DNA from 2 places in the Nocardia sp. CA-135398 genome. Region 2 is predicted to be linked to the other one. Evidence: riboswitches for the same ligand, from Rfam matches in the RefSeq annotation. Region 2 holds a riboswitch; the other holds the start of a gene.

Region 1 (5,739 bases), 2.8 Mb from region 2:
AACCATCAACACGGCACCAACGGTCGCAGCGAAGCCGAGCGCTAGCGAGGCACAGCTGTGACCGAAGCTCAACCCCCCGCCACGGACCTCCAGATTCCCGATGATCTGAGCGGTATCACCGCCGAGCTGTACCGCGCTTCGATGCGGCACTATCCGGCGGGCGTCACCGTTGTCACGCTGGGCTCCGCGAACGGCCCGGTCGGCTTTACCGCGACCTCCTTCGCATCGCTGTCCCTGGAACCCCCACTCGTCTCCTTCAACATCGCCCACACCTCGTCGAGCCTGACGGCACTGCAGGCGGCGGACTCCGTCGTGGTGCATTTCCTCGGCGAACACCAGCACGATCTGGCCAAGCGCTTCGCGCGGACCGCCGATCAACGCTTCAGCGATCGCTCACTGTGGACCACCCTGGACACCGGCGAGCCCGTGCTGCACGGCACGCCCATCTGGATCCGCGCCACCATCCAACAGCTGATCCCCATCGGTGACCACACCCTCGTCGTCGGTCTGGTCACCCGGGTCCACGACAACACCGACGAACAGCCCAGCGCCGCACCGCTGCTCTACTACCGCGGCCGCTACTACCGCCCGACCTCGCTCGAAGACTGAACGCGGACATATTCGCCTGCGCGGCAACGCTATAGATCGCGGGATGAGCCGGTGCGCGCCTCGATGTGGAAGATGTCGCCCGTCCGCAGTATCGGAGCTGGGGATTCGCCCGGTCGATCAGCACGCGTCAGCCGGACGCTGCCCGTCGAGCCCGAGGGGCTCCGCCTAGCCGAACGAGCAGGGTGCCGCGCCGTCGGTGGAGGCGGGGTGGGCGAAGGGGCGGGTTTCGGGGGTCGGGTTCCAGAGTCCGTCGGTGCTGGCGTAATTCCACGACGCACCCTTGTCGACCAGGGTGGCGATGGCCTCGACCAGGCGGTCCACGTCGGCGGAGCTGGTGCCGAGGCCGATGCTGGCGCGCAGGGCGCCGTCGAGGCCGAGGCGGGCGAGCAGCGGGTGGGCGCAGAAGCGGCCGTCGCGAATGCCGATGCCGTGTTCGGCGGAGAGGTAGGCGGCTACGTGGCCGGGGACGAATCCGTCCAGGGTGAAGGCGACAATGCCGACGGTGTCCGGGCTGTCGTCCCAGATGCGCAGCAGGTTGACGCCCGGAATCTCGGACAGCCCGGCGCGCAGGCGATCGGCGAGCGTTTGCTCGTGCGCGGCAAGGGTTTTCGGATCGATCGCGCACAGTGCGTCACATGCGGCGGCGAGTGCGGCCGCACCAAGGACATTCGGTGAACCGGCCTCGTGCCGCTGCGGCGCCGCTGCCCATTCCGCGTTGGTGGTGGTGACCTCGCGAACCGCCCCGCCGCCCGCCAGATACGGTTCGGCGGCATCGAGCCAATCCCGGCGTCCGACAAGCACTCCCGCGCCGAACGGTGCGTAGAGCTTGTGGCCGGAGCATGCGAGGTAGTCGATTCCGGTGGCGCGCAGGCTGATTCGGCGATGCGGCGCAAGCTGCGCGGCATCGACCAGGATGCGGGCGCCACACTGGTGCGCGATGGTGGCCAGGCGCTCCAGCGGCAGCACCTCACCGGTTACGTTGGACGCACCGGTGACGGCGAGCAATGCCGCTGGCTTACTGCACAATTCGGCGATCAGCTGACGGATCGTCTCCTCGACGGTCGCCGCGGCCCTGACGACGCGGCGGCCGTGCCGGGTCCACGGCAGGAAGTTCGCATGATGTTCGATATCCAGCACCACGGTGTCGCCGGGCACACATGCGGCGAGCAGATTCAACGAATCGGTGGTGTTGCGGGTGAATACGACGACCTGATCGTCGGCGGCGTCGAGAAAGCGGGTGACCGAACCGCGCGCGGCCTCGTAGCACTCGGTGGAGATCCGCGAGGCGTAACCGGCACCGCGGTGCACACTCGCGTAGTACGGCAGCAGCTGCTGCACCCGATCGGTGACCTGCGCCAACGCCGGTGCGCTAGCGGCGTAGTCGAAGTTCGTGTAGGTGGTCGTTCCGCCCTGGACGAGCGGCACCTGAAGGTCGTCGCCGGAGACCCGAGCGAGGGCGGCACAGGTTTTATCGATTGCAGCGGTCATCACAAAATCCCATCGGCTGTGGGACCCGAAATCTGGTGATCATCCGAGTCCGCGCTTGCCGCATCCGGTCTGGCTGCGGCCTGGTCGTCACCCGGAGCACCCCACCGCGGAGGAGGGTTGCCGACCAGCTAGCCGGGGCTTGATGCTGGTACTCATGACCTGAACCGAGACTGACAGATGCCCCGCCGCTCTGTCAACCGCACCGCAACTGCATACACATGCAGCTGAATAAATAACCTTGCAATGCCGAGTGATGTGCGGTCTGATCGAGAGGTGACGCCTTCCCTGCTGCTCAGCTTTGTCGGCCTGTGCATTCTGCTGTCGATTACGCCCGGCCCGGATTCGTTCCTGGTGCTGCGATTCTCGATCGTGGACGCGCGACCCGGCATTGCCGCGGCGATCGGCTCGGCATTGGGCGGGATCGTGTGGGCCGTCGTGGTCGCGGCTGGCGTCGCCGCCCTACTGGAACAGTCCGCGACGGCCTACCGGACGCTCAAGATCATCGGCGGAATCTATTTGGTGTACTTGGGAATTCGCGCGCTGATCGATCACCGCAAGCAGCGCGGGGCTGATACCACCGCACCGTCCGGACAGTCGGCCACGGAGGCCCCGCCCTCGATTCGCTCGGCATTCGCCGCGGGCGTGGTGTCGTGCATGTTCAACCCGAAGGTCGGACTGTTCTACCTGGCGGTACTGCCGCAATTCCTCACCGACGTCACGTTCCTGAACACCCTCGCGCTCGGCGCCATCGAATGCTGCATTGCCGCCGTCGAGATGATCCTGCTCGCCATGCTGGCCTCCCGGGCCGTTGCGATGTTGCGCCGCCCCCGGATTCGCGATCGGCTCGAGCAGATCAGCGCGGCCATCCTCGCCGCGCTCGGCATCGGCACCGCCGCCTCGGCCGCGTAAGGATGCGCCTGGTCGGTAACCGCCGACCAGGCGCGAAGCATCACAAACTCGGCTGAATCTCCTTGCGCCACAGCAATAGTGACGCGATGAACGAGACGACCGACGCGGCGGTGAGCCACCAGAACGCCTGCCGGAATCCGGCATCCACCGGCAATCCGGCAGCGGCCGCGCGATACAGCACCACGGCGAGCAATGCCGCTCCGATCGAACCGCCGACCCGTTGCAGAATATTCACGAACGACGCCGCATCCGGCAGCTGTTCGGGCCGCACCGACGCGTAGGCCGCGGCAACGATCGGCACCCCGGTCAATCCGGTCGCCACCCCGCGGATCAACAGAAGCACCTGTACGACAACAGGATTCATCGACGCGTCGCCGAGCGCGAACGGCACGGTGACCGCGACCGTCACCGCACTCCCGACCACCGCGACCACACCCCCGCCGTACCGATCGGTCAACCGGCCGCCGACGGGCAGCGCGATGATGCCACCGATCCCGAAGGACATGAGCAGCATCCCCGTCGCGATCAGGCCTTCCCGATGCAATACCTGAAAGTACAACGGCAGCAACAGCATCGACCCGAACAGCGAGGCACCGGCGAAGAGGTTCGCCACATTCGCCGTCGCGAATACCGGATGCCGGAACAGTCCGACATCGAGCAGGCCACCACCGCGCACCGACCGTGCCACGAACAGCCCGAGCGCGAGCACTCCGACCACCACCGACACCCACACCGTCGGCGCGGAAACCGCACCGCGACTGCCGAATTCACCCAGTCCATAAACCAGCGCCGACAGTCCGACCCCGATCAACGCGAACCCGGTGGCATCGAATCGACCACCATGGCCCGTCGCCTCCGCCCGCGGCAGCACCCGACGCCCCAGGACGAAGGCGACCAACCCGAACGGAATATTGATCAGGAACAACCACTCCCAGTCCAGATTCGCCAGCATGACGCCGCCGATGGTCGGCCCGATCGCGGGCGCGGCGACCACCGCGATACCGACGACACTCATCACCCGGCCCAACCGCTGCGGACCAGCGGCCTGTCCGAGCAGCGTCTGCCCGGCGGGCACCAATAGCCCCGCCGCCAGACCCTGTGCGATCCGAAACCCGATGAGCCACCCGATATCCGGGGCCAGCGCACACAGTGCGGAGGTCACCGTGAATCCGGCGAGCGCGGTCAACCAGACCCGGTCCATTCCGAATTGCCGCCCGAGCCAACCGCACAGCGGCAGCGTGACGGCGAGTGCGAGCAGATAGCCGCTCGCGATCCACTGGGCACTGTCCAGTGCCGCACCGAGATCCGTCGCGATGGAGTTCAGCCCGATATTCACCAGCGACGTGTCCAACATGCTCATGACCGCGCCGAAGACCACCACACCGGCCACCCGCCAGACCCGGGCGGGAATGGGTTCGAGTGCGGGCGCGGTGGCGGCGGTTCGAGTATCCGACATGGATCCTCCACTATTTGTAGACAGCCTAGATTGCGGAGGTTATCAACAATCTGGTCTATCAACAATAGATACAATTACCGAATGCCCGCCCACATTCACCCCCGCGGCCTGCTCCGCTTCCCGACGTACGCGCTCGGCAAGCTGCACAAGGCCGTGCACGCCGAAATGGGCACCTCATTGCGCGAACACTGGGTGCTGGTCTGTCTGGAAGAGTTCGACGACCTGTCCCAGCAGCAGGTCTCCACCGCACTCGGCATCGACCGCAGCGAGGTGGTCCGGCTGATCGACGGACTAGAGGAGGCGGGATTCGTCATCCGCACGCGCGATTCGACGGACCGGCGCAAGTACCGGCTGTCCATCACCCGGTCCGGTCGCGCCGAGCGCCGCAAGACCGACGAACTCATCGAAAAGGCCGCCGAGCGGGTGCTGCACCGCCTCGACGAGGACGAGCGGCGCACCCTGCACCGCCTGGCGTTGAAGGCGCTCGGCGAAGAGGTCTGAGGCATACCGCACAGGTACCGTAGACAGTTGGTCACCCGTGGTGTTTGCCCACTGGTAACCCTGCTGTGAAACAACAACGAGAAAGCGCTAGGCAGGTCTATGAGAGGTGGGCAGGACGTGATGCTGCGGCCGCAGGTCGACACCGCGGCGGGCACGGACCCGACGAACGGGCTCCGCACACCCGATCCCTTGCTGCGCGGTGCACTCGCACCACAGGCCAGGACCCTTGTCGACATCCTGAACAGCACCGCCGAAGCCCACCCGGAGGCCCCCGCGATCGATGACGGTCGCGTGGTGCTCAGCTACACCGAATTGCTGGCCGAGATCGACGCCGGAGTAGTGCGCTTGACCGCGGCGGGTGTGCGCCCCGGCGACCGCGTCGGCGTGCGCATGCCGTCCGGCACACATGAGCTTTACGTCACTATTCTGGCCATTCTTTTTGCCGGTGCGGCTTATGTTCCGGTGGACGCCGACGATCCGGAGGAGCGTGCCCGACTCGTCTTCGGTGAGGCTCGCGTCACCGCGATCGTGACCCCGGCAGGCGTCGAGCCGACCGCCGTCGAACGGCCCGAGTCCTCAGACGACTCGCCCCTTCGCCCCACTCCCGACGACGACGCCTGGATCATCTTCACCTCCGGATCCACCGGAACCCCGAAGGGCGTCGCCGTCAGCCACCGCAATGCCGCCGCCTTCGTCGACGCGGAAGCGCGGCTGTTCCTTCCGGATGCCCCGATCGGCCCGGACGACCGGGTGCTCGCCGGACTCTCGGTCGCCTT
Region 2 (5,739 bases):
GGGTGACCCAGGCGGTCGTGTTGTTGTCGGCGGGGACGGCGCTGGTGCACGCGGGAGCGACGCGTGGTGTCCGGTATGCCTTGGGGTTCGTGGCGATTGTCTCCGGGCTCGGTCTGCTTGCCGAAATCATCGGTACCGCAACAGGGTTCCCGTTCGGCTGTTATGAGTATGCCGACGGCAGGTTGGGGCCCGCGGTGGCGGGAGTGCCGTTGGTGGTCGCGCTGGCCTGGACCGGTGGGCTGTATCCGGTGTGGGTGGTCGCGGGCTTGTCGAGCAGACGGTGGGCCGGGCGAGTTGTTTTGACCGCAGTGGGGGCCGTTGGCTGGGATCTGTTCCTCGATCCGCAGATGGTGGCGGACGGACAGTGGACTTGGTGTGCCACCGGTCGGGGGCTGCCCGGGCTCACCGACATTCCATACACCAACTATCTGGGGTGGTTCGCGGTGGCGCTGGTGATGGCGTTGCTGCTCATCGGCCTGGATCGCGCGGCCGGAACGAGAGGTGCGAACACGTTCGCGGCGAGCGTGCAGACGGCACAGCATCAGCTGTCGACATCGGAGGCACTGATCGCCGACACGGGACCGGCGGCGGGAGCCGCCGCACGGGAGTTTCCTGACTCGATCACTCCGGAGCAGCGATACCGAGAGCCGATATCGGCGGACGTGGTGGTGCCGGTGGCGGTGTTCATATGGACCTGGCTCGGGTCGACGCTCGCACACGCGGTGTTCCTCGATCTGCCGTATTCGGCCTGGTACGGGTGTGTCGGGCTGGGGGTGCTCGGGGTGCCGCTGCTGGTGCGGTCGGTCGCGACCAGGCTGGGCTGATACGACCTGTCCGATACTTCGGCGGCGTGCATTCCGCCCGTCGCGTGGCAATTCGGGGCGAGGGCCTGGCACGATGTGTGCCGTGCAGCCGAGTCCTCTCACCGCGATGCCCGACACACCGGTTCTACCGCCGCGTTCTCCCCGGCCCGCTGCGCGGGTGGCCGCGGCGGTGCTGCTTGCCGCGATGCTGGTGCCCATGCTCGCGGGCTGCCTGCGGGTGCAGGTGTCGATGGGTGTGTCGTCGAATGACCGGGTCTCCGGTCGGATCGTGGCAGCGGTGGTGCCCGCGGACGCCAATGACAAGGGCCCGCAGCTGAAGGCGCCCGATTCGCTGGCCGCGAAGGTGCGGGTGGAGCCGTACAGCCAGGACGGTTATGTCGGCAGCAAGGTGTTCTTCGAGGATCTGTCCTTCGGCGAGGTCGGCCAACTCGGCGCGCTCTCCGATCAGACCCAGGGCATGTTCAACCTGTCGTTCCAGCGCACCGGCGACCTGGTCAGCCTCAATGGCCGGGTCGATCTGAAATCCGTTCCGCCGCATGGGTCGGACGTGCAGTTCACGGTGGCTTTCCCAGCCCGCGTCGCCAAGACCAATGGCAATCGCGAGGACGACTCGACCGTCTCCTGGAAACTGCCGCCCGGCGATGTCTCCACGGTGCGCGCCGAGGTCAGCTATTCCGACCCGAACACCCGCTCCTTCGCGGGCTGGGCTGGCATCGTCGGCGGTATCACTCTGGCCGTCGCCGCGATCATCGCCGCCATCGCCTATATGGACCGCAATCCGGCGCCGCCCGGTGCACCCGAAAGCGACTTCTCACTGAGCAATCTGTGGCGTTCACTGACCCGCCGCTGACGCGAACCCTGCGCACCGGCGCGGCGATCGCCGCGTGGACGGGCGCGGGTATCGCGCTGTTCGGTTGCGGGACCGCATTATTCAACCGCGTGACGGTGCGCAGGCTGTCGACCGGACCTACTACGGTGATCGAGCCGGTCACGGTGTGTATCCCGGCTCGCGACGAGGCCGCGCGACTGCCCGAACTGATCGATGATCTCCGCGGTCAAGTGGGTGTGCCGCGCCTGCGGGTGCTGATTCTCGACGATGCGTCGTCGGACGGGACCGAAGCGGCCGCACTCGAAGCGATCGCGGGTGATTCGCGCTTCACGGTGTTCCGTTCCGAGGCCGAACCCGCACCCGGATGGACCGGGAAGGCCGCAGCCTGCGCGCGACTGGCCGAATTGGCGGATGCCACGGTGTTGATCTTTCTCGACGCCGACGTGCGATTGGCACCGAATGCGATCGCCGCGGCGACCGCCGAATTGCGCCGTAGCCGAGCCGCCTTGTTGTCACCGTGGCCGTACCAGGCGACCGAATCACTGGCCGAGGCGCTGGTGCAGCCGCTGCTGTGCTGGTCGTGGGCGGCGAGCCTGCCGATCGTCGCCGCCAATCGCAGCCTGCGCCCCTCGACGGCAGTCGCATGCGGCCAGTTCCTGGTCTTCGACGCAACCGCCTACCGCGCCATCGGCGGTCACACCGCGGTCGCCGCGAGCCCCACCGAGGACCTGGATATCGCTCGCGCACTGCGTCGTTCGGGTCGCCGGACCGCGCTGGTCGCGGCAGGCCGAGCGGCGAGCACCCGAATGTACCGCGGCGCAGCCGAACTGGAGGACGGCTACAGCCGCTGGCTGTGGTCCGCCTACGGCGGTAGGACAACCGGCGGTGCGGCAGTGGGAGCTGTTGCGGCACTGGCCTACTGGGTGCCCCCACTGGCTGCGATCGGTGGCCGAGGTTCGGTACGCACCGCCGGTCTCATCGGTTACAGCGCCGCAGTCGCCAGCCGCCTCCTCGCGCGCTCACTGGAACGCGGCACCACGACCCGCACGGACATCCTCGCGGCCCTGGCACATCCACTCTCCATCGACGCCTACCTCCGCCTCTGGACCCGCTCCCGCCGCGCCCACCACCACAACACCTTGACCTGGAAGGCCCGCCCCCTCACACCCACCCGCTGATCAAGATCAGGTGGAATCCATGGCGGCATCGGCCGAGACGTAGTCAGCGCACCGAGGTGAGTCCTATCGTCGGGAGGAAGAAGCAGGACTTGCCGCCGTTGTCGACGGTTCCGAAGACCGCGGCGAGTACCGTGCCGGATCCGGTGTCGACCGGAACCGCGCGTACCCCGCCGACCGGGAAGGCGGCGAAGAAGTCTTGGATGGCACGTTCGGCCAGTGGCCTTATCTCGGTCGGGGTTTCGGCGGGCACCATCGTGCGGACCACATCGGGGATCGATCCCATGGCGGTGACGCCACTGCGGCCATTGGCCAGGTTGACCCAGGCGACATTCATGCCCGTGGCGTTGGTGCCGTCCGGGCCGAGGCCGTAGGGGACGAAGGTGAACATGACTTGCCCCGCCTTGACGGCGGCCGGGTCGAGGCCCGGAATGGCCACCGTAGCTTTCGGCCACGGGCCGGGCACCGCCCCCGCAACGGCGGGGACCAGACCGAGGCTGCCGGTGGCCGAGCAGAACGGCGCGACGGCGGGATATAGGAACGGGTCGATGCCGAAGGTGCGCAGCGCCTCGACAACGGTTCGGTAAGCGGCCAACAGATCACCGGGCGCGGCCTGGGCAGGCGGGGAGGTCGCGGCCGGAACAGCTGGTTCGGGCATCGGCGCCGGACCGGCGGCGGCGATGCCGGGGGAGAGAGCCAGCGCGACCGAACCGGTCGCGATGGCGGTTAGCGTCGTCAGACGGCGCAGCAGGGTCACGGCGAACCTCCTCATCGTCGGGCACGAATCGAGGTCCGAGAGTACTCCGGCAAACCTTCGCAACAGCGGCTATTTCGGCGAGCGACACGGTCGTGCCGCGCGCCGCCGCGGCAAACCACAGCGGGGCAATCCGGACGAACAGCGCGCGCAGAACCATATCCGAAATGCCACGATCCACTGCACAACCGGGCCAATAGTGCCTGCTCATGGCCATGTAAACAAGGTCTGCGCTCAGGCTGATTCGTACCCTTGTGCCGGACTTCGCCTGCTTCGCATGATATTTCGGCTAGACCCATTGACCGACCCGTGCTCGGCGTCGGACACACCATCCAGAGCGACCGAGAGACCTGGCTCATCGACGTCGCAGCAACCCCCCGGTCACCGGGTGCGGGTGCTTCCGCCGGGAACGATGGAGGAACCGGAACCATGAGCGCGTCCGTCGCATCCGATACTCCGGTATCGGATGTACCGATACCGGGTGCCCACACACCCGATGCCGCCGCATCGGGTGCACCCGCCGCTACCGCAGGCATCACCGATGCACCCGCGATCGCCAGGTCCTGGCACCCGTGGCGCTGGGTGGTCAGTGCCATCGCACTGGTACTGCTCGCACAATTCATCCACGGACTGGCCACCAACCCCGGCTGGGATTGGTCGACGTTCGCCAAGTACTTCACCGCGAAATCGGTGCTGTCGGCGCTGAAGGTCACCTTGGAGCTGACCCTGTGGGGTACGGCACTGGGATTCCTGATCGGCACGGCATTGGCGATCGCCCGGCTGTCGAATAATCCGGTGCTGCGGGTGATCTCGTGGGTCTATATCTGGGCGTTCCGCTCGATTCCGCTGATCGTGCAGTTGCTGTTCTGGTTCAACATCGCCTACCTGTACAACACGATTTCGCTCGGAATCCCATTCGGCCCTTCCTTTCTCACCTTCGAGGTGAACGGGGTGATCAGCGGGTTCACCGCGGCGGTCATCGGACTCGCATTGCATCAGGCGGCGTATGCGGCCGAGATCATCCGGGCCGGATACATTTCGGTCGATCCGGGGCAGCTGGAAGCGGCCGCGGCGCTGGGCATTCCACGGGTGCGCCAGTTCCGCACGGTCATCGTCCCGCAGGCCATGCGCTCGATTCTGCCGAATGCGACCAATGAGGTGATCAGCCTGTTCAAGGGCACCTCGATCGTGTCGGTCATGGCGATCGCGGAACTGTTCTACCAGGTCCAGGTGATCTACGGGCGCAACGGCCGGGTGGTGCCACTGCTCATGGTGGCCACCGTCTGGTACATCGTGCTGACCACGATTCTGTCGGTGGTGCAGTTCTATATCGAACGCCACTACGCCAAGGGCGCGCACCGCACGCCGCCACCGACACCGGTGCAGAGGGTGTGGCGCAGGCTACGCGAAATCGCCGAAGTCGGTTCCGCCGCACCGCGCGGGGCAACCCGATGAGCGCGCCGGTGGCGGCGGCAGTCGAAGTGCGCGGCGTGCGAAAGTCCTACGGCGGCACCGACGTACTGGCTGGCATCGACCTGACCGTGCGCGCCGGTGAAGTGGTCACCGTGATCGGACCGTCCGGCTCCGGCAAGTCGACGCTGCTGCGGGTGGTCAATCACCTGGAGCCGCTGGATGCGGGCACCGTGCACATCGACGGCGAGTTGATCGGATATCGGCTGCGCCGCAATAAGTTGCACGCGCTGTCGGACCGCGAAGTGCGCAAGCAGCGCTCGCATATCGGCTTCGTCTTCCAGCAGTTCAATCTCTTCCCGCATCTGACGGTGCTCGACAATGTCACGCTCGCACCGATTTCCGCGCAGGGCCGCCCGCGTGCGGAAATCGAGACCGAGGCACGGGAATTGCTCGCGCGGGTCGGCATCGGCGAACTGAGCGACGCCTATCCGCGGCGGCTGTCCGGCGGTCAACAGCAGCGCGTGGCCATCGCGCGCGCGTTGGCACTGCGACCGCCGGTGATCCTCTTCGACGAACCCACCTCCGCATTGGATCCGGAACTCGTCGGCGAAGTCCTCGATGTGATCCGCGATCTCGCCGACGGCGGGACCGCACTGGTGATCGTCACCCACGAAATCGGTTTCGCCCGTGAGGTCGCCGACACCGTCGTATTCCTCGACGGCGGCGTGGTCGTCGAACAAGGTC

What was found. Region 2 has a riboswitch for S-adenosylmethionine ahead of ACQP1T_RS28345 (amino acid ABC transporter permease). Riboswitches for the same ligand answer to the same signal wherever they lie in the genome.
Region 1: it holds a riboswitch for S-adenosylmethionine, as region 2 does, so the genes downstream of both, ACQP1T_RS02480 (aminotransferase class V-fold PLP-dependent enzyme) here and ACQP1T_RS28345 (amino acid ABC transporter permease) in region 2, are expected to answer to the same signal.

Annotation. Positions count from the first base shown of each region.
Region 1 is NZ_CP192084.1:561,082-566,820, reverse strand. It holds gene ACQP1T_RS02485 (flavin reductase family protein) at 58-609, shown strand; gene ACQP1T_RS02480 (aminotransferase class V-fold PLP-dependent enzyme) at 775-2,097, opposite strand; SAM riboswitch class IV at 2,144-2,257, opposite strand; gene ACQP1T_RS02475 (LysE family translocator) at 2,371-3,006, shown strand; gene ACQP1T_RS02470 (DHA2 family efflux MFS transporter permease subunit) at 3,047-4,462, opposite strand; gene ACQP1T_RS02465 (MarR family winged helix-turn-helix transcriptional regulator) at 4,544-4,963, shown strand; gene ACQP1T_RS02460 (Pls/PosA family non-ribosomal peptide synthetase) at 5,084-5,739, shown strand, end outside.
Region 2 is NZ_CP192084.1:6,403,936-6,409,674, forward strand. It holds gene ACQP1T_RS28325 (carotenoid biosynthesis protein) at 1-824, shown strand, start outside; gene ACQP1T_RS28330 (LppM family (lipo)protein) at 898-1,674, shown strand; gene ACQP1T_RS28335 (glycosyltransferase) at 1,701-2,831, shown strand; gene ACQP1T_RS28340 (hypothetical protein) at 2,875-3,585, opposite strand; SAM riboswitch class I at 3,908-4,001, shown strand; gene ACQP1T_RS28345 (amino acid ABC transporter permease) at 4,012-5,037, shown strand; gene ACQP1T_RS28350 (amino acid ABC transporter ATP-binding protein) at 5,034-5,739, shown strand, end outside.